Regions from separate parts of the Lutispora sp. genome, predicted to be linked through region 3. Evidence: riboswitches for the same ligand, from Rfam matches in the RefSeq annotation. Region 3 holds a riboswitch; each other region holds the start of a gene.
The links. Region 3 has a riboswitch for S-adenosylmethionine ahead of ACESM9_RS02285 (methionine ABC transporter ATP-binding protein). Riboswitches for the same ligand answer to the same signal wherever they lie in the genome.
Positions count from the first base shown of each region.

Region 1 (8,477 bases), on a different contig from region 3:
ATCATTGATTTATCTGCATTTACAATGGTGGAATCATCATAGAATTTCAGCATCACATCTATATTCTTCTTTGTTATATCCTTTTCAAAATTTATAAGCTTTCTTCTCAGCATTTCATTAAGTTCAAAGTTGGTTTTATTGACTTCCACCTTTCCCTGCTGAATATTATTGAGTTCTAAAAGCTCATTGGTCATTTTAATAAGCCTTTGACATTCCTCCATAACTATATTGAGATAATGTCCTTGCATCTCAGGGGGTATAGTTCCGTCCATTATTCCTCCTACAAAACCCTTTATAGAAGTCATGGGGGATCTTAAATCGTGGGAAATGTTGGCTATAAAGTTGCGTCTGTTCTCCTCAATCTTTTCCAGGGACTCTGCCATATCGTTAAAGCTTTTCGCCAATTCTTCTATTTCATCCCCGGTCTTTATCTTCAGCCTTTTTTGAAATTCTCCTCCTGATATGATCTTAGCAGCTTTGCTTATCTCGCTTAAAGGCACGGATATCCGCTTTATCTGGAAGTATAAGATACTATATGCCAAAAGCCCTGAAAAAGTAATTGCAAGTACGGTTATGCTGTAAATATCCCTTATGGATTTTTGAATGCCCGGCATGGAGGCATGGACCAAAACCCCGCCCTCAAATTCATCATTGTAGAATATGGGATAACCTACCGTCAGCACTGGCTCTTTGAATTTGCCTCCAAAATTTCCTGTCTCTATTATATTTCTTCCTCTGTACAGTATGCCTAATGCTCCCGCATCTACTTTCTGACCAAGGTACTTCTCTTCCTTGGAACCGGATACTCCAAAAATCGTACCCTCTCTATCTATTATCCATATTCTCGCATCCAGGAATTTATCGAGAATCCTCAAATCCTCATTTAATGTCTGCCTATCCAACCTGCCTGCATACAATCCTATTGCAATTTCCTGAGTGATTTTCTGACCATATTCCAACAGCAAATCTTTTTTACTGTCTATGAAATATTGGGAAAAAAGCTTCATAAGCACCAAAGCCAATATGCCAAACCCTAATATTATAGTGATGCCATATGTGATAAAAAGCCTCTTAAATATGCTTTTCTTCATCGCTTCACCTCAAATTTATAGCCTACACCCCATACGGTTTTGATTTCCCATCTTCCCATATCGTCATGAAGCTTCTCTCTCAACCTCTTTATGTGGACATCCACAGTCCTTGAGTCTCCTATATAGTCATAATCCCATACCTTTTCCAAAAGCTGCTCTCTGGTAAAAACCTGATTTGGTCTGGAAGCAAGGAAGTATAAAAGCTCCATCTCTTTAGGAGGTAATTCCATTCTATTTCCCTGGAATGTGACAGTATAGTCGTTTTTGTCTATGCTTAGGCCAGGAAATACCAGCTTTTCATCCTTTATCATACCATTGTTCTGAGTCCTTCTCAGCACAGCCTTAACTCTTGCCAAAAGCTCCTTAGGGTCAAAAGGCTTCACCATATAGTCATCAGCCCCCAGCTCAAGGCCCAGTACCTTATCTATTACTTCGCCTCGTGCTGTAAGCATTATGATGGGTATATTCCCTGTTTTCCTTATCTGCTTGCATACCTCATACCCATCCATATTTGGCATCATTATATCCAGAATCACCAGATCCGGAGTCCATTGGTAGAATGTATCCAATGCTTTTTTGCCGTCATATGCAATTTTCACACAAAACATTTCCTTCTCAAGATAGATCCTGATAAGTTCTGCTATATTCTGGTCATCGTCAACTACAAGTATCTTATATTTCATTTCTCCACACCTTCTCAGTTTTAATTCTTAGATAATGGCCACTGATGAGTCTGGAACATTACACAGCTTAAAATAGCTGGTCCAGCTCATGAATAATATGTTTCAAACACCATCTTAGCAAAGAGTGCGCTAACCTTAACAGAATGATACAGCAAATTATTTAAATAATCAATAAAGCCTCAGAAAGAAAAATAAGAAGCTATAAAAAGATTGAAAAACCAGGCTTGTCTATTTCACCTATTATAAATTCATATGATTCAAAATAAACCATAGGGAAATTTGATTTATGATTTTATGTCAAATTATAATGTAAAAATAAACTTTCTTTTTAGAATTGAGGTTAAAACATGACTAAGATTTATGTTGAATTCGATAATAATATTCCCAGATATGCATGTACAAGCTGTGGCTCCTGTGATAGTTTAATAGGCAAAAGCCTTTGCAAAGTAAAAAACAGAGGATGCTGCTGGTACTTCCCCAAATTCACTCTGATAGATATTCAAAGAATGTCTAAAACAACGGATGGTCTGAAAGCTCTCAATAGGATTATAAACAATCCTGGTACTCAAATCTATAATTACTATATTCATGCTAAAGGATTTTTTGATGAAGCTGAATATAAAAGGTATATGGAAAGCGATATGCTGCCGGTGGGAGATTATTTAGAAGACCACACCATATTTTTCAGAGGCTGTCCCTTCGTAAAACCAGGTAAAGGCTGCACCTTGCCTCCGAGATATAGAACCTTCGTATGCAACTTTTTCATATGCAAGGAAATATCTGAAATGGCGAAATCTCATGAATTATTTCATAGATATGAAGAAGAAAGGCTTAGATATTCAAGATGGCTTGACTGGGAGAACGAGAACTTAAGGCATATTCTTTCCCAGGAAAACCTTACACTCCAGAGCAATTTTACAGAGGTTATCAAAGAACTTCAGGAATTGGAGTTATCTCAATATGAGTTTCCTTGTCTTGAACCCATAGTTCTGGATGATTCATGGTACAGGGGTGCATAAAGAAAGCAAAAAGTTGGCTGGGTCTTATGACATAAAATCCAGCCAACTTATAAAACAGACTCTAATTCAACACTTATGCCTGAATCAACCAAATCTAGTTTACCTCATTCCTTTTTCAAACAAACAATCATTTAACTAACCTGACAAACCCTAAACCAATTTACACTTACTACCCAACTTGTTCTAAGCATAATAAGCTAACTTACCAACTAACCAAAAAACTCGAAATCTGACAAATTTTAATGTTGGTTGAATTAGAGTCTGCAGGAAAGATGTTCTCCATCTTTCTTACTTATAGTATATCACATTGACAGCAAAAAATATACATAAATTTTCAGAAAATTTAATTATTCTTACTTCCTTTTAAAACCATTTCTGCAACCTTTACTGAATCTCTGGCATCCTTTACATAAAAGTCTGCCCCTATCATATTTGCGTAGTTTTCATTAAGCACGGCTCCCCCTGCCATTACCACACAATCAGGGCAGTGAAGCCTCAGAGCTTTTATGGTTTCTTCCATGCTTTGTACAGTTGTTGTCATCAAAGCACTTAACCCTACTAAAGGAGCTTTTACTTCCTTAACCTTCTCAATAATCTTCTCCTTCGCTACATCTTTGCCTAGATCATAAACTCTAAAACCATAGTTTTCTAAGAGTATCTTTGCAATGTTTTTGCCTATATCATGGATGTCTCCCTTGACAGTTGCTATCACAATATTTCCTTTGTTTATAGCTTTATCTTGAGAAGAGTTTTCCATCATATCTTCTTTTATGACTTCAAATGCATTTTTCACCGTTTCAGCAGACAATATAAGCTGAGGAAGAAATATTTCTCCCTTTTCGTATTTTTCTCCCACTGTATCGAGAGCAGGTATAAGGTAATTGTCCACTATCTCCAAGCCTCTAAATTCTTTAAGAAGCTCCTTCACTACCTCTTTTACCTCTTCTTTCATTCCATCTATTATAATTTTCTTTAAATCCTTACTGCTTCTATTAACATTGCTTTGAGGTTTAGTTTTTATATCTGTATATGCATTTATATAGTCCTTGCTGTCCCTATCATGATTCCACAAAACATTAAAAGCTCTCACAGTATCCCTCATATCAGCCTCCATAGGATTCATGATAGGCGCATCTAGACCTGCAGAGAGGGCTGCAGCCAGAAATGTTCTGTTTAGTATGCCTCTTGCCGGCAATCCGAAGGATACATTGCTGACTCCAAGGGTGGTCATCACTCCCAGTTTTTCCTTGACTAGTCTTACTGCCTTTATAGTTTCCTTTACTTCTCTTTGCTGAGCCGAAGCTGTAAGAACAAGGCAGTCCACTATTATGTCTTCTTTTGGTATGCCATATTCACTGGCTTTTTTTATTATCTTTTCTGCAATTTTCAACCTGTCTTCCGCTGTTTCAGGTATTCCCTTCTCGTCTAGTGTAAGAGCCACCATCAGGCAGCCATATTTTTTTACAATGGGCAAAATGCTTTCCATAGCCTTGTCTTCCCCATTGACTGAATTAATTATTGGTCTTCCGTTGCAAACCCTTACTCCCGCTTCAATAACCTCCGGTCTTACACTATCTATCTGTAATGGAAGGTTTACTATTCCTTGTATTTCCTTTACCACTTTTACCATTACAGCTTTTTCATCTATTTCTGGAAGCCCTACATTAACATCAAGCATATGGGCTCCATTGTCTTTCTGGTCCACCGCTTCTCTCAATATATAGTCCATATCACCTTCTATTAAGGCTTGCTTTAATCTTTTCTTGCCTGTGGGATTTATACGTTCTCCGATTATCTTTACTTCTCCACCTAAGACTACGGTACATGTAGAAGAGCTGGCTGCCGTAATCCTTTTGATCTCATTTTTAGCAGGCTTCAAGCCTGCCAAGGCACTCTTTAATGCTTTTATATGCTCCGGTGTAGTACCACAGCATCCTCCCAATAATCTTACTCCTGATTCAGCCATTTGTCTGCCATAGGCTGCGAACTTCTCTGGATTTATTTCGAATACTGTTTCATTTCCCACCATTTTAGGCAACCCTGCATTGGGCTGAACTATCACAGGTATCCTTGAATATTTGAGAACTTCATAGACTAAAGGCATCATCTCCTTCGGTCCCAGTGAACAATTAATACCTAAAGCTGCTATTCCAAGATTCTGTAGTATATTTACCATGGTCAGAGGATCTGTGCCCGTCAGAGTTCTTCCATCCTCTTGAAATGTCATAGTACATATTATTGGAAGACTGGAGTTTTCTCTAGCTGCAAGTATAGCCGCTCTGACTTCATATATATCTGACATAGTTTCAATTATAATTAAGTCTGCTCCTGCTGAGGCTCCCACTGTAATTTGCTCCTTAAAAGCTTCATAGGCAGCTTCAAAGCTCAAGCTGCCATAGGGCTCCATAAGCTGCCCCAAAGGTCCAATATCCAAAGCCACCAGCTTATCTTTGGCTGCTTTTCTGGCTATTTCCACTGCACTTCCTATAACATCCTCCAAAGGCAGATCTTTATCATTTAACTTATACCTATTGGCACCAAATGTATTGGTTGTTATCACATCAGCTCCTGCGCCTATGTAAGCTTTATGTATCTTTTCAATAACTTCCGGTTTCTCAATATTGTACCTTTCAGAGAGTTCTCCTGCTTTCATTCCATAAGCCTGTAGCATAGTCCCCATGGCACCGTCAAATACTAAAAATTTGCTAAAATCAACATTCCAACTCATTTGCATCTCCACACTTTCTATACATACAATTTTTTTCTTTGCATCTGCTGCATTTATCTACTACAACATTTTCTTCCCCTCTATGAAGCCCTATTAAAGCAGTCACCGACTTTCTTGGAATCATTATATAATTTTTGTTTACCGTAAGCCCAATCCTTATATGAGCTTTAAGCACTTCAATAATAGCCTTTTGATGAGTTATGGACAAATCCCCGTACCCTGGGCTATATCTATCGGTTATATTGTATCCTGCCTTTTGTGCCATCTCCTTTATCTCTTCCTGTACCTCATCACAGACAGCCTCTATTGCAGCAGTGGCACATGCGTCCATCACTATGCCCTTGGTAAGGTTTAGCCTGGAATAATATCCAATCCTCTTATCAACTTCAATGCCCAATGTGGCTGCCATAAGAGCACATCTATCCGAATTCTGCAGATGGTCTCTCAGATACCTGCTTTCAAAAATCAGGTTCGTATCCTTGAGAATAACTTTGTCACCTTGTTTTTCTATATCATATATATTATAAACAAAGCTTTTCTTCATCACTTCTCTTATTTCAGCGATACATTCATATATTAGATTTTCCATGGCTTCATCAATGCTTTGATTCTTGTAGCCAAGATATCTCAAAACTTCCATCCTGTCAATATTCACTGTAATCCCTCCGATTTAGAATATATTACACATAAATATACATAAAATCAATAATATTTTATTTTTCCTTGACAATTGCTTTTCTTTAGCTTAAAATTCTCTGTATACAAAACTTAATAATTACTTATCCAGAGAGGTGGAGGGACTGGCCCTATGAAGCCCGACAACCGGCATTCCCATTCGAATGCAGCGGTGTCAATTCCTGCAGGATTATGTGTTTATCCTGAGAGATAAGAGTGACATGTGCACAAAAGCATATGATGCTTTATAGCTTTGTAAGGTTGCTTTCTTATCCGAAAGTGGCCTTTTTTAATTAACCCCAATAAATGAATATCGTAAGCCATTGGCTTAGCTAATGATATAAAACTAACCAATCTATGAGAGGAGAACAAAAATGAAAATTAGAGACCTATTTATCAATAAGCCAGTAATATCTTTAGAAATATTTCCACCAAAACCCGAAACACCAATTGACACGATTTTCGATACAATAGACGCTCTATCTGACTTGAAACCTGATTTTATAAGTGTCACTTATGGGGCAGCAGGAGGCAGCAAGCACTATACAGTACAGATTGCAGATATTATAAAAAATAAATACGGCATAGAAGCATTAGCCCATCTTACCTGCATAAATTCTACAAAAAAAGAAGTAGAGGATATTTTGCAACAGCTTAAAAAGTCTAATATAGAGAATGTACTGGCTCTTAGAGGCGACAGACCACAGGATGAAAGCTATATTGCCCCAGAGGATAACGATTATAAATATGCATCGGATCTTATTGCTCATATAAAAAGTTTAGGAGATTTCTGCATAGGTGCCGCATGTTACCCGGAAGTCCATATTGAAGCAGAAAGTTGTATAGCTGATCTTCGCAGCTTGAAAAGGAAGGTTGAATTGGGTGCTGATTTCCTCATAACTCAGCTGTTTTTGGACAATAATTTCTATTTTGATTTCATTGAAAAAATAGGGATAATGGATATATCTATTCCTGTATCAGTAGGGATAATGCCGGTGATAAATAAAAAGCAAATAGAACGCATAACCAGTCTCTGCGGAGCAAGTATTCCTACAAAGTTCAGGCGTATCCTGGATAGATATGAAAACAACCCGGAAGCTTTAAAGGAAGCCGGTATTGCCTATGCAACGGAGCAAATAATAGATCTGCTTTCATCAGGTGTGGATGGAATCCATTTGTATACCATGAATAAGCCTGAAGTGGCTAGAAAAATTATAAAGCAAATATCCAGCATCAGAAGCCACTTTGAGAACCTTAATCATGCTTAAAAATCTTCATTCCCGGAAACTGTATTCCTATATAAATCGAGCCGAATTATTTACAATAATTCGGCTCTCGTTTAGGAAAGGGTTAATGGAACAAGCTGGCTTAATTAAATTTATATAAAAGGTATAACCTTGTTTTTGAAAAACTCTCTCGCAGTTTCGGGTACAACATTGTATTTATCACCGTCAATTGAAACAGTTACCCCTGGATTTTGGCATTGTTTAGCGCAAAATGTTGCATTAAAATCAATTTTATCGTGTAGAGAGTTTTCCTCAATCATTTGCTGGAATACCTGAATAACATTATATGAACCTTTTAAGTGACAAGAACTGCCAATACATACATTCAACTTCATCATTTTAACCCTCCTGATTCTTGGAAGCATATTCTACATGAAGCATTTCATGGACTTTTCCTTTCAGTATACCGTTATACAAAGACATCATAAGTGGGTTTTCCTCAGAACGTTTTATATTGCAAAGCTTGTCGGCAGTATATAGGCCTTTTCCTCTCTTTTCCTTAGCATCATAGGCTGCAAAGGGTTGACCTGCGCCATTTATGCACCCGCTGGGACAAGCCATGACTTCAACAAAATCATAATGCTCTCCTGCTTTGATCCTTTCAATCAAATCACTTGCATTCTTCAGCCCGCTGACAATAGCGATTTTTACTTCTCTATCGCCGAACATTATGGAAGTTTCCTTTACACCTTCCATTCCCCGGACGCCTTTATAGGCAATGGACATAAGTCCAGTTCTTGATTTGTCCGAAGCGATGCGTCGCAAAACCGCTTCTGTAACACCGCCGGTAACTCCAAATATGACACCAGCACCTGTCATTGTACCAAAAGGCATGTCAATTGATTCCGGTTCTAACTCGCTGAATATAATGCCTGATTCTTTTATCATCTGTATAAGTTCCTGGGTTGTTAATACAAAGTCTACATTGGGAACTCCATCAACTTTAAACTCATCACGGGCAGCTTCGTACTTTTTAGCAGTGCAAGGCATAATGG
Region 1 is NZ_JAWLCK010000056.1:2,650-11,126, reverse strand. It holds gene ACESM9_RS09235 (ATP-binding protein) at 1-1,091, opposite strand, end outside; gene ACESM9_RS09230 (response regulator) at 1,088-1,774, opposite strand; gene ACESM9_RS09225 (hypothetical protein) at 2,122-2,793, shown strand; gene ACESM9_RS09220 (homocysteine S-methyltransferase family protein) at 3,137-5,521, opposite strand; gene ACESM9_RS09215 (vitamin B12 dependent-methionine synthase activation domain-containing protein) at 5,505-6,176, opposite strand; SAM riboswitch class I at 6,298-6,413, shown strand; gene metF (methylenetetrahydrofolate reductase [NAD(P)H]) at 6,571-7,464, shown strand; gene ACESM9_RS09205 ((2Fe-2S) ferredoxin domain-containing protein) at 7,575-7,820, opposite strand; gene ACESM9_RS09200 ([FeFe] hydrogenase, group A) at 7,822-8,477, opposite strand, start outside.
Region 1: linked by a shared signal. The riboswitch ahead of metF (methylenetetrahydrofolate reductase [NAD(P)H]) and the one ahead of ACESM9_RS02285 (methionine ABC transporter ATP-binding protein) in region 3 are both predicted to bind S-adenosylmethionine.

Region 2 (4,636 bases), on a different contig from region 3:
TGGGTCCTTGCCGGAGAATGCGCCTCCGCCATGTCTTGCATAGCCGCCGTAGGTGTCTACTATTATCTTTCTCCCTGTCAAGCCTGAATCTCCATGAGGTCCTCCAATTACAAATCTCCCGGTAGGATTGATAAAGTATTTTGTCTTCTCATCAAGCATATCTGCAGGTATTATAGGCTTAATAACATGTTCTATTATATCCCTCTCGATGGTGTCATGATCCACATCAGGGTGATGCTGGGTAGAAACCACCACTGTGTCAACTCTTACCGGCTTGTCATCTATATATTCAACAGTAACCTGGGTTTTGCCGTCAGGCCTTAGATAATCAAGTGTTCCATCCTTTCTTACCTGCGCAAGTCTTCTGGCTAATTTATGAGCTAGAGATATAGGCATAGGCATGAGTTCAGGAGTTTCATCGCAGGCAAAACCAAACATCATACCCTGATCTCCTGCACCTATGGCTTCAACCTCTTCTTCTGTCATTTCACCTTTTTTAGCCTCCAATGCCTTATCCACTCCAAGGGCTATATCAGGAGACTGCTCATTTATGGATGTGATTACACCGCAGGTTTCTGCATCAAAGCCAAACTTAGCGCGGGTATAACCTATCTCCTCCACTGTTTCTCTAACTATTTTCGGTATATCAACATAACATTGGGTGGTTATTTCACCCATAACCAAAACAAGTCCTGTTGTTGCACTGACTTCGCAAGCTACTCTGCCCATGGGGTCATTTTCCATTATGGCATCTAAAACCGCATCTGATATCTGATCGCAAACCTTATCCGGATGTCCTTCAGTAACAGATTCAGAAGTAAATAACTTTCTAATCATCCTATCTCCTCCTAATAAAAATATCTCCTTTGTGTAGTCCTATTATTCTCAAGACATAAAAAAAGCTTCTTCGATGAAGAAGCTCATTTTCATAAAGTTGAAAATCCATCCTCATCTTTCAGGATAAACCTGCAGGAATTGGCACCGCGCTCTTTGCCGGTTGCCGGGTTTCATAGGGCCCTTCCCTCCACCTCTCTTGATAAGGGTACTTATTATTCAATTCTAGAGTATATTAGCATATGTATCTAAAAATGTCAATAAGAAAGGCTTCCATTGGAAACATCAATAACAATCAAGGAAGCCTTTCTTGAAACCCATTACGGAAAGTTTATATTAAGGTAGAATTATACTTTCCTATGGGTTATAAAAAAGGCTTCCTGTTAGAAGCATTTTAAAAATAATGGTGGGGAAAGGTGGATTCGAACCACCGAAGTCTGAGACAACAGATTTACAGTCTGCCCCCTTTGGCCACTCGGGAATTTCCCCATATTCAATTGCCCATTTTTATCGGACAAAGACTATGATACATCATAGACATGGGTTTTGTCAACACCATTTTTACTGGAATTTATTACAGTTCATCAAACCATCTGCTGCCTTGATGAGCAGCAATTCTATAAATCAATATATCCAATAAGCCATAGAAAGCAAATAGCCCAATAAATATCTCTTTATAGCCCAGATTTAATAACAATATAGGAAGAAAGTTTAAAAATCCAAATGCTATGCTCATAAACATTATCAATACACCATTTATATTCTGCTTAACCGCTTTTTGTTCGTTATCCCAATTCAACTTGGGAAATTTTAAATCCAGCAATATTCCTAGATAATTAATAAAAACAGCTGAAGGTAAGCTTATCATGAGAGCCATTAATACCATATTTACAGGTAAGGAAAACAAAATCCAAACCACCGCTAAACCTATGATTATACCTGCAAGCCCCATCATCGTTCCTGACATAACCTTGGCATTTATGATGACCTTATAATTAACAGGCAAGTATTTTGATACATATAGGTTTTTCCCTTCTCTGGATATGGCGGTTGAAGAAATCATGTTGGTACCGCTTATAAACATTGCAGCACTGGCCACACCTGCTACAGCATATCTCAAAGCATTCGGGTTGCTAAGTTGTGCTACGGCGCTCCTAAACTGTTCTATCTCTCCCCCTTTTGTAAATATTGGTATCAAAATGAACACAGGCCAAAGGAAATTCATCAAAACGCAATTTAGAAAATATACCGGTGTTCTGAAAAGCAGTTTTAATTCTTTAATACAAAAAGCTATAAGATGACTTTTCCTTTTGTAAAGATTGGCTTTTGATGCTTTAGTCTTTCTGGAAGAGGCAGCTTCTGTCAATCCCACCACGCCTTTTAGATAAAGTTTATCACCTAAATATAAAAATATTCCTAAAAATATTCCCGCTCCAGCAATAGCAATTAGCATATTGCCCACAGAATAAATGAAGTCAGCGTGGTTTGTCAGCGCCAGGGTCATAAATCTATTAACTACAAAGATGTCTTGTGCTTTTGACAATACCGAATTATTACCCTGCTCAATTATTCTCATCATGTCTTCAGGGTTTGCCATAGACTGAGTAAAGTTTTGAATCAATAGGTTAAATCCTATTGCGATAATCATTGCCATAACGCCGGATAAAATTTTCATCCTATCTTTATTCTTAACAAACCGGAAACTTCTAATAACTAAAATATCTATAAGAGAAGCAAACACCAATGGTACTACAGGAAAGATTAGGTATGCCACAAACCCCATAATAACATAGGTTATATTGGCTCTATCCTTTATTCCATAGGCTATCAACACAGGAAGAAAAAACACCAGTTGAGTCACATATTCATATACCAATACTGTTGCAAACTTGGCTCCAAGTATTTGCCATGACTTAAAAGGCAGTGGGAGCAGCAGTTCAATATCATTGGAATAAAAGAAAGCTCCCATTATATAAAATATACCTAAAAAAAATGTTAATAAACTGACCATAGAAACTGTAAGCCATAATATGAGTCCTTGCTGACCAACAGGAGCCATTATATCGTATACTTCCCGTACCATTCGCCATTCTATGGCTGCCAGAGGCATCATGGATAAAGCAATTATTACCCCAATACCTGCTGTTTTTTTATTAAACTTTAAATTAGTTTTAAGCAAAACCCTTGCAAGTTTAAGCATCTTTTTCATTTTCCACCAACTCCAGAAACATTTTTTCCAAGGATTCATCGCCTTTAAAGTGATGTCTCATATCCTCCATGGAGCCATAAAATAATATTTTTCCCTTATTTATTATGGCTACCTTGGTACATATTTTTTCTGCTACATCCAGCACATGGGTAGAAAAGAACAGGGTTTTGTTCTTGGCTGCGTGCTCCTTCATCATCTCCTTGAGAATAAAAGAGGATTTAGGATCAAGGCCTGTCATGGGCTCATCTAATATCCAAACACTGGGTTCATGAATTAATGCTCCCATCAACACGATTTTTTGTCTCATACCGTGAGAATAGCCTTGGATCTCATCAAAAAGAGCTTCCGTCATTCCGAATCTTTCTGCCAGGCCGTCTATTCTTATTTTTCTGTCGTTCTCATCAACTTCATAAACATCAGCCATAAAATTAAGATATTCTATTCCCTTAAGCCTTAAGAACATATCTGGACTATCAGGAACAAAACCAAATTGTTTTTTTGCCTTGATAGGTTCTTTCTCAATATCAATTCCGTTGATTTTTATGCTGCCACTATCACTTCTCAAAATTCCAGTAATCATTTTTATTGTCGTTGTTTTTCCAGCTCCGTTAGGTCCCAGAAAGCCTACGATTTCTCCGTCAGGTATTAAGAGGCTTATATTATCTACAGCTTTATTTTTGCCCCCAAAAGTTTTTGACACATTGGTTATTTCAATCAAATTTATAACCCCCATATATTTAGATAATTATTTAAATATCTAAATAACATTTTATACTTCTTTTAATATTTTATCAATAAGGAAATACTTAATTCAAAGAAGTTTTTGTTGCGTTGCCTAGGGGATTCCTTTTCCGTCCTGTTACGTGTTTCGTGTTGCGAGTTACGAGTTGCTTAGGTATTCCTTTTAGGTCATTGTGATGAACATGGATTAACACGGCGGGATTTTTTTGAAACCACTAAAAGACACAAAAAACAAAAAACAAAGCACGATTTAAAAAATCGTGCTTATGATTCAAAATGGTCGGGGTGACAGGACTTGAACCTGCGGCCCCATGGTCCCAAACCACGTACGCTACCATCTGCGCTACACCCCGACGACACTATTAGATTATATACAAAATCTCAGAAGAATGCAAGAGGAAATTTATTCTTTCTATAAAAAATCTTTTTTTCTATAAATCCTGCTTAGATAATACCAAGCTGGCAATACAAAAAGAGTTCAAATCATATGTATAAATTAACCTTCCTGCCTATATACATGTTAATAAGCATCAACGGCAGGAGGGATTATATTGGAGGACAGCCCAAAAACCTTTTATTTTCAAAGAGATTCCCACATCGTATTGGCAGATTATCTCAACAGAAACATTAAAGGTCAATGTCTCGTATTCTGCATAGGCACCGATAGATACATAGGTGATTGTTTAGGCCCCCTCACAGGAACATTTCTCAGTAAGATGGAACTCAAAATCCCTGTATTAGGCACTCTGGAAAATCCTATCCATGCAGTAAATCTTACAAAACATATATATGAAGCAAGAAGAAACTATCCCAGGCATAAAATAATAGCTGTAGACGCCTGTCTTGGCAATG
Region 2 is NZ_JAWLCK010000157.1:408-5,043, forward strand. It holds gene metK (methionine adenosyltransferase) at 1-837, opposite strand, end outside; SAM riboswitch class I at 946-1,043, opposite strand; tRNA gene ACESM9_RS14215 (tRNA-Tyr) at 1,239-1,323, opposite strand; gene ACESM9_RS14220 (putative ABC transporter permease subunit) at 1,409-3,043, opposite strand; gene ACESM9_RS14225 (ABC transporter ATP-binding protein) at 3,027-3,761, opposite strand; tRNA gene ACESM9_RS14230 (tRNA-Pro) at 4,062-4,137, opposite strand; partial or broken gene yyaC (spore protease YyaC) at 4,336-4,636, shown strand, end outside.
Region 2: linked by a shared signal. The riboswitch ahead of metK (methionine adenosyltransferase) and the one ahead of ACESM9_RS02285 (methionine ABC transporter ATP-binding protein) in region 3 are both predicted to bind S-adenosylmethionine.

Region 3 (8,477 bases):
CTCATCTCTGCTATAGCAGTTGCTTGAGCATCAGATAAGCCGAATCTTTCCATCATTCTCTCTTTTGCCTCGGGTACTGTTTTTGAGCTTCTGAGAATGTTAATAATTTCATCTATATGATCCAAGGCAATTCTTAAACCTTCTAATATATGAGCTCTTTCTTCTGCTTTCCTTAAATCATACTGGGTTCGTCTGATTATTATTTGTCTTTGGTGGTCTATATATTTTTGTATCATATCCCTCAGGTTCATAACCTTAGGTTGACCATTATCCAAAGCCAGCATTATTATGCTGAAGGAACTTTGCAACTGGGTATGCTTATATAATAGGTTCAATACTATATTGGCATTGGCATCTCTTTTCAGCTCAATTACAATTCTCATACCTTCTCTATCAGATTCATCTCGCAAATCAGAAATGCCTTCGATTTTTTTATCCTTTACAAGATCCGCAATCTTCTCAATCAGATTGGCTTTATTCACTTGGTAGGGAATCTCAGTGACAACTATTCTTTGCCTATTGCCAGACATGCTTTCGATTTCGGCTTTAGCCCTTATTATTACCCTTCCTCTTCCGGTAGCATAGGCCTTTTTGATTCCATCTCTACCCATTATCAAAGCGCCTGTTGGGAAGTCAGGACCTTTTATGTGTTTCATTAACTGGTCCAATTCTATTTCTGGATTATCTATAGTAGCAATAACCCCATCTATTACCTCGCCTAGATTATGAGGCGGGATAGATGTTGCCATACCTACTGCAATTCCGTTGCTTCCATTGACCAATAAATTTGGAAATTTAGAAGGGAGCACAGAAGGTTCCTTTAAGCTTTCATCATAGTTTGGAACAAAATCAACAGTTTCTTTATTGATATCCCTCAGCAACTCCATAGATATTTTGGACATCCTGGCTTCTGTATAACGCATTGCCGCAGCGCTATCTCCATCTATGGAACCAAAGTTTCCGTGGCCATCAATAAGAGTATATCTATATGAAAAATCTTGTGCCATTCTTACCATGGTATCATATACAGCAGCATCACCATGGGGATGATATTTACCTAAAACTTCACCGACAGTAGTTGCTGATTTTCTGTGAGGCTTATCAGGAGTAAAACCCATAGAGTGCATGGCATACAGTATTCTCCTGTGTACAGGCTTAAGACCATCTCTCACATCTGGAAGAGCTCTTTGTACAATAACGCTCATGGCATAATCAATAAAGGAATTCTTCATCTCATCTTCTATATTAATCTGTAATACATTTCCCTCTGTATTTTCCAAAATATACACCTCCTTCAGTTATATTACAATTAATTGATTTTTGACCATAATACTATAATTATAATTCTATGAAAGATTTTTGTCCAATCAAGATTATTATCGAGTATTTTAAATATTATTACCCTTATATTTTGTATTAAAATTGGTTCAGACAACAATATAGGCAGCCATCTATATTATTATTGGCCACCTATATATTATACTTCAAATTTGAAATTTTGTCCTTTATTGATTAAAATGCAGGAATTATAGCACCTTCATATTTTTCTTCGATGAATTCTTTTACTTCATTGCTGTTCAACACATTTGCCAACTCTTTCAAATCTTCTCTGCTTTCCTCTCCTTGTCTAATAACCAGTATGTTGGCATAAGGAGAGTTTCCATCTTCTATTATAAGAGCATCTTTAAGAGGGTTCAGGCCAGCAGGTATAGCAAAGTTTGTATTTATTACTGCTGCATCCACATCTTCCAAGACTCTGGGTAATTGTGCCGCTTCAATGGCTTCAAATTTAATATTTTGGGGATTTTCCACCACATCTAGCTCTGTGGATGTAATAGTTCCTCCGTCCTTTAGTTTGATAACTCCATTAGCCTGGAGGAGCAGCAAAGCTCTTGCATTGTTTGTGGCATCGTTAGGGATTGCTATAGTACTGCCATCTTTTAATTCATCTATATTTTTTATAGTCTTAGAATAAAGTCCCAATGGCTCTACATGCACTTTAGCTAAAGACACAAGATTCAAATCTCTTTCTGCATTGAAATTATCTAAATAAGGCTGATGCTGAAAGAAGTTTGCATCTATTTCTTTATCTGCCAATGCAGTGTTTGGCTGAACATAATCATCAAATACAACCACTTCAAGTTTTATACCCTTTTCTTCCAGTAAAGGCTTAACAACTTCAAGTATCTCTGCATGAGGTACAGGCGTTGCCCCCACTTTCAAGACTTTTTCTCCTTTTTCTTCTCCTGTTGCAGTTCCTGGTGCAGGTGCTGGTTGTTCTGTTGAACAGCCGATTAATAATGTACTAAATAAAGCTATTGCTATAACTAGTGATAATATCTTTTTCAATTTTTAACATCCTTTCATTTTTCATTGTTTTGATTTTCTTATTCAACTGGCCAGGTTGAATTAGAATTAAGTATATTTTAATTATCGATAATTATTTTTGAGTTGATATTATTATTAAATCTATTTTAGAAGTTTTCTGTATATCCTTGTTCCTATATCCTGAATTATTTGAACCATTAAAATCAGAACGATTACTGTCCCTATCATTACATCTTCCTGAAATCCCTGATAACCATATCTTATTGCCAGATTTCCCAATCCTCCGCCTCCGATAGCTCCCGCCATGGCAGAATAGCCAATAAGGTTTATTATAGTCAGTATTATTCCCGAGGCTATGGAAGGTAAAGCTTCAGGTATCATAACCCTGAACACAATCTGTTTTACATCAGCTCCCATAGATAGAGCAGCTTCTATGATGCCCGGGTTTATCTCCTTTATTGCAGTTTCAACAAGCCTGGCAACGAAAGGTATTGCGGCTATAGTCAACGGCACTATAGCCGCTGTGGTACCTATTCTTTTTCCTACTATCAGCTTTGTCAGAGGAAATACGGCAATCATCAGTATTATGAAGGGAAAAGATCTTGTTATATTTATTACGCTATTTAGAATTCTGTTTAAATTCTTCTTCTCCCAAATATTACCCTTCTCAGATATTGCTGTGATGATGCCTAAAGGCATTCCAAATATTACAGAAAACAATGTGGATGCAAATACCATATAGAAGGTTTCAAATAAAGGTACCGGCATTAAGAGTACAACTTTTTTTATTGATTCAATTAGAGCTTCCATTATGTTTCAATCCCTCCACTACTAATCCTTCATCTTTCAAATAATCTATGGCATCCTTTACATTTCCATTGGATCCTCTCAGTCCAACAACCAGATTTCCATAGGTCCTTCCCTGTATGCTGCTCATCTTTCCAGACAATATATTTGCTTCCACATCAAAATTTTTGATAATCTTGTATATCAAAGGCTCCTTTGCCTTGTGATCGAAGAATGTAATTCTCACTAATTTAGTATTTTCAGGATCATCTAAAGAATCTTTATCTATGTTTAGTGTTACATCTTTTAGAAAGCTCTTCGTTATTTCATGAGAAGGCTTAGAAAATACATTGTAGGTGTTACCCTGTTCTACTATGCTTCCATTAGATATTACAGCAACTTTATTGCATATTTCCTTGATGACCTCCATCTGATGGGTTATTAGGACAATTGTAATTCCTAAGGTTTTATTTATGTTTTTTAATAACTTAAGTATTGAAGCTGTGGTATTTGGATCAAGAGCAGATGTAGCTTCATCACAGAGGAGTATTTTTGGCTTGGTAGCCAATGCTCTTGCTATGGCTACTCTTTGCTTTTGCCCACCGCTTAATTGACTTGGATAAGCCAATTTTTTATCCTTTAGCTCTACAATGTCCAGAAGTTCATCAACTCTTTTCTCAATTTGCTCTTTATCGTATTTCATAATTTTTAATGGGAAAGCTATGTTTTCCTTACAATTTTTCCTGCTCAATAGATTAAAATGCTGAAATATCATGCCTATGTTCCTTCTCATATCCCTAAGTTGGTTCTTGTCTAGATTAACTACATCCTTACCATCAATGATAATACTCCCCTTTGTAGGTTCTTCCAGTCTGTTTATACATCTGATAAGGGTTGATTTTCCAGCTCCGCTCAGACCTATTATGCCAAAAATATCTCCCTTTTCAATTTTAAGGTTAATATCCTTTAATGCTTCTATACCGCCTTCAGTATCTAAAAATGTTTTATATAAACCTTCTATGCTGATCATTCTAACGCCCCCTCTTGCTGCTGCTTTTTTTAAAAATAAAAAATCCCTCAACGATAAAAGAGGGATAACGCCTCTCTTATCTTTCAGCTTATGCTGCTGGAATTGACACCGCTGCATTCGAATGAGAATGCCGGTTGTCGGGTTTCATTGGGCCAGTCCCTCCACCTCTCTGGATAAGAGCATGATATTCTATTTCTAAAAAACAAAAACTCTCCTGAAAAACAGAAGAGAATAATTTCCTTTCTATCTTTCAGCTTATGCTGCTGGAATTGACACCGCTGCATTCGAATGAGAATGCCGGTTGTCGGGTTTCATTGGGCCAGTCCCTCCACCTCTCTGGATAGAATAAATATTCATTTGAAAAGTAGTATAGCATCATACCACAGTTTTGTCAATTACTTTTTTATCCTATTTACGCCAACATCAACCGGTCACTCAACATATCTGACTTTTCTTTATCACTAAATAGTACCATGAGCCTTTCTGGTGTCAAAGATTTCTTTTCTTCTCCCTCGATGTCTAAAATAATCCTTCCTCTATGCATCATTATCAATCTGTTTCCCATGCTTATAGCCTGTTTAAGATTATGGGTAACCATTAAAGTAGTTATTTTGCTGTCAGTTACAATTTTATCTGTAAGTTGGGCTATTATTTCAGAAGTATTGGGATCTAAGGCTGCCATATGCTCATCCAATAATAAAAGACAGGGATTTGAGATTGTAGCCATAAGGAGGGCCATAGCCTGCCTTTGACCTCCTGATAAAAGTCCCACCTTTACTTCTAATTTATTTTCTAAGCCTAATGATAACTTTGAAAGTGAATTCTTTATTTCATTAATTTTTTTCCTTTCTATGCCCCAGGAAAAACCAAATAATTTATTTTTATTCAATGCCATAGACATATTTTCCAATACAGTCATTGAAGGAGAAGTTGCCATTTTAGGGTCCTGAAATACCCTTCCCACTAACTTGCTTATTTTATGCTCAGGAATATTTGATATATCCTTTTCATTAAGGAATATGGAACCTTCATCACAGGGTATGGTTCCTGATATAATATTCAAAAGTGTTGATTTTCCAGCCCCATTGCTCCCTATTACAGTAATAAAATCTCCTTTTTTTACATTGAGGGATAATCCTTGGAACAGCTTATTTTCATTTACTGTATCCTTATTAAATGTTTTATACAGATTTTGAATTCGTAACAGTTTTCACACCCCCTAAGTTAAAACTCCCCTTCAATTTCATTTTCAATCCTCCGTTATATATTACAAGAGCAGCTATAACTATAACAGATGTGATAAGCCTCAGGTCTGTAGCCGGCAAACCTGCCCTGAGAGCGGCTGCTATACTTCCTTTGTAGAATAAAGAGCCTAACAGTGCACAGGAGGTACTAAACCTGATTGGAAGCGCTTTCAATACAGATTCTCCCATTATTATTGATGCCAAACCCATAACCATTACACCTGTTCCCATGCCCACATCAGAAAAGCGCTGATATTGAGCCATTACAGAACCGGACAGAGCTACTATACCGTTTGCAATCATTATTCCTATAATTTTAATCATACCGATATCCACGCCTAATGTAGTAACCATATTGGGATTATCCCCTGTGGCTTTTAATATGAACCCGAATTTTGTCCTGAACATAATATCCAACAATACTTTAACAACCAAAGCCAAGGAGATTATAACCACTATTGATGGAGCATTCGCCGAAAAGATTGTCTTTTCAGTAAAAAAGGGTGTGTTTGATTTACCCATTATTCTTAGATTAATTGAATATAAACCTAGCATTACCAATATCCCTGATAACAGATTTGTTATTTTGAACTTTACATGGAGTATACCGGTTACTAAACCTGCTGCCATTCCTGCAATAATTGAAATAATACATGCAAATACTGGGTCTGCTCCTTTTATAAGCAGCATTGCAGTTACGGAGGCACCTAATGGAAAGGTGCCATCCACAGACATATCAGGAAAATTCAATATCTTATATGTTATATAGACTCCAAGGGCCATTATAGAAAATATGAAGCCTTGCTCTAATACTCCTCCAATCACTGTACTTCACCGCCTTTTACTATTTCAGCCCTCTCCAACATTTCTTTTGATATTTCTATATTAAGCTTTTCTGCTGTATCCATGTTTATGGTAAGGGTTGTATCTTTCAAAGTCTCTATAGGCATATCTTTTGTGCTGGCTCCCTCCAATACTTCAACAGCCATAATTCCTGTTTGGAAACCCAATTTGTAGTAATCTATTCCTTCTGTTGCAAGGGCTCCCCCTTCTACATGGCCTTTTTCAGAGCCAATTATAGGTATGTTATTTTCTATACATTTTTCAGATATTATTGCTATAGCCGAAGCTATAAGATTGTCTGTAGGAACATAAAGCACATCAATCTTATTCATTAAAGAATCAAGAGCCTGAGGTACTTCATTGGTGCTTGTAACGCCACTGGCTATTATCTCAATATCAAAGGAATCGGAAAGCTCCTTTGCCATCTCTACTTGTATTTCCGAATTTCTTTCGCTGGTATTATATAAAATTCCTACTTTCTTTGCATGGGGTATTAAATTCTTTAATAGTTCCATCTGTCTTTCCATAGGTGCTGCATCGCTTGTACCCGTTACATTTGTTTCTGGTTTTTCCATTGATTTAACTAAACCTGCGTCCTCTGGATCAGTTACAGCCGTTATGAGTATTGGTATATCCTTTGTAGCATTGAATGCTGCCTGAGCTGAAGGTGTGGCAACAGCAAATATCATGTCTTTCTTGCTGCTTGCGAAATTTTGTGCAATAGTCTGAGCTGTAGGAATATCACCCTGGGCATTTTGGAAATCTATTTTAAGGTTTTCACCATCTCTATAGCCTTTTGAAGCCAATGCATCAATAAAGCCTTGTCTTGCTGAATCCAAAGCCGGATGTTCAACTATTTGGGTTATTCCTATTTCTATGGGTTTGTTTGATTTAATTGTGGATTCTGAATCTTGATTATTTACCGTTGCTGCATTATTGCTGCAGCCGGATAACAATGAAATGATTAATAAAAGAACCACAAAAAGAACTGAAGATTTTTGTTTTACTACCATACTACCATCCTCCATTTTTATGTTTGAAATATTGTATTGTATAAAAAAACTGACCCTGATAGATCAGTCTTTTGACAAAATATACTGTAAACTACCATTCTACTAAACTACAAACTAACAAGTAACCATATTGTACATGATCTCTTAATATAAATAAATATGAATATGATTTTATAAGAATTCTTTACAGTTGTCAATACCTTATCTTTATAAAATTTTCTAAAGTTCTGGTACGGCTCTATGAGCTAACCCGATAACCACATCGTTTAAGTACAGCAATCCTAAACTCATAAATATGCATATGCTTAGGTGTTCGCCTGATCTGGCTATGCCAATTTTTCCACCTATACTATAACCGCTTGCTTTCATACTAATTTGCACAAGCGCTTCTCTCGTTGCACCTGCAACAGCACCTTCATGTACATGACATTCCTTTATGATTCCGCTTCTTTTTGCAGCTACAACAGCCCTTTCAATTATTTTGGGAATCGAAGAGTTAAAATCTCCGCCTATATCCACTGCAGCACCGATTATATTCCTGGTTCTAAGTTCCTTTATTATGGTTTCCTCTGAAGTCCTTGAAGATATGGCCAGATTTATAGCAGCCTTAGCAACATCAGAACTATCATATGGCATGATATTACCTCCATTTGCTTTCAAATATATTTATATCTTAGTTTATAATATTTTGCTTGGAAAATAAAGAAAAAAAGGTTTCTGAAAGGCACAGAAACCTTTAAAATCATATATCTAAATTCCTTACATACTTTGCATTTTCTTCGATAAATTCTCGCCTTGGTTCTACTTTATCTCCCATAAGAATAGTGAATATTTCATCTGCCGCTACTGCATCCTCCAAAGATACCTGAAGCATAGTCCTTGTCTCAGGATTCATTGTGGTATCCCAAAGCTGCTCAGGATTCATTTCACCGAGACCTTTGTATCTCTGTATTGAGGTATTATCTCTGCCTATTTGTTTTAAAACATTTTCCAGTTCTTTATCGCTGTAAGCATAATAATCCTTTGCTTTTCCTTTGCCTGTTTTTCTTATTCTATAAAGCGGCGGCTGAGCTATATATACATACCCTGCTTCCAGCAAAGGCCTCATATATCTGTAGAAGAATGTGAGCAGCAGTGTTCTTATATGAGCACCGTCTACATCCGCATCCGTCATGAGAATTATTCTTCCATATCTCATCTTTTCTATGTTAAAATCATCACTTATGCCGGCAC
Region 3 is NZ_JAWLCK010000006.1:48,658-57,134, reverse strand. It holds gene gyrA (DNA gyrase subunit A) at 1-1,280, opposite strand, end outside; gene ACESM9_RS02295 (MetQ/NlpA family ABC transporter substrate-binding protein) at 1,513-2,349, opposite strand; gene ACESM9_RS02290 (methionine ABC transporter permease) at 2,470-3,138, opposite strand; gene ACESM9_RS02285 (methionine ABC transporter ATP-binding protein) at 3,122-4,144, opposite strand; SAM riboswitch class I at 4,218-4,324, opposite strand; SAM riboswitch class I at 4,385-4,491, opposite strand; gene ACESM9_RS02280 (ABC transporter ATP-binding protein) at 4,557-5,351, opposite strand; gene ACESM9_RS02275 (ABC transporter permease) at 5,326-6,213, opposite strand; gene ACESM9_RS02270 (ABC transporter substrate-binding protein) at 6,210-7,244, opposite strand; gene ACESM9_RS02265 (HutP family protein) at 7,464-7,880, opposite strand; gene gyrB (DNA topoisomerase (ATP-hydrolyzing) subunit B) at 7,987-8,477, opposite strand, start outside.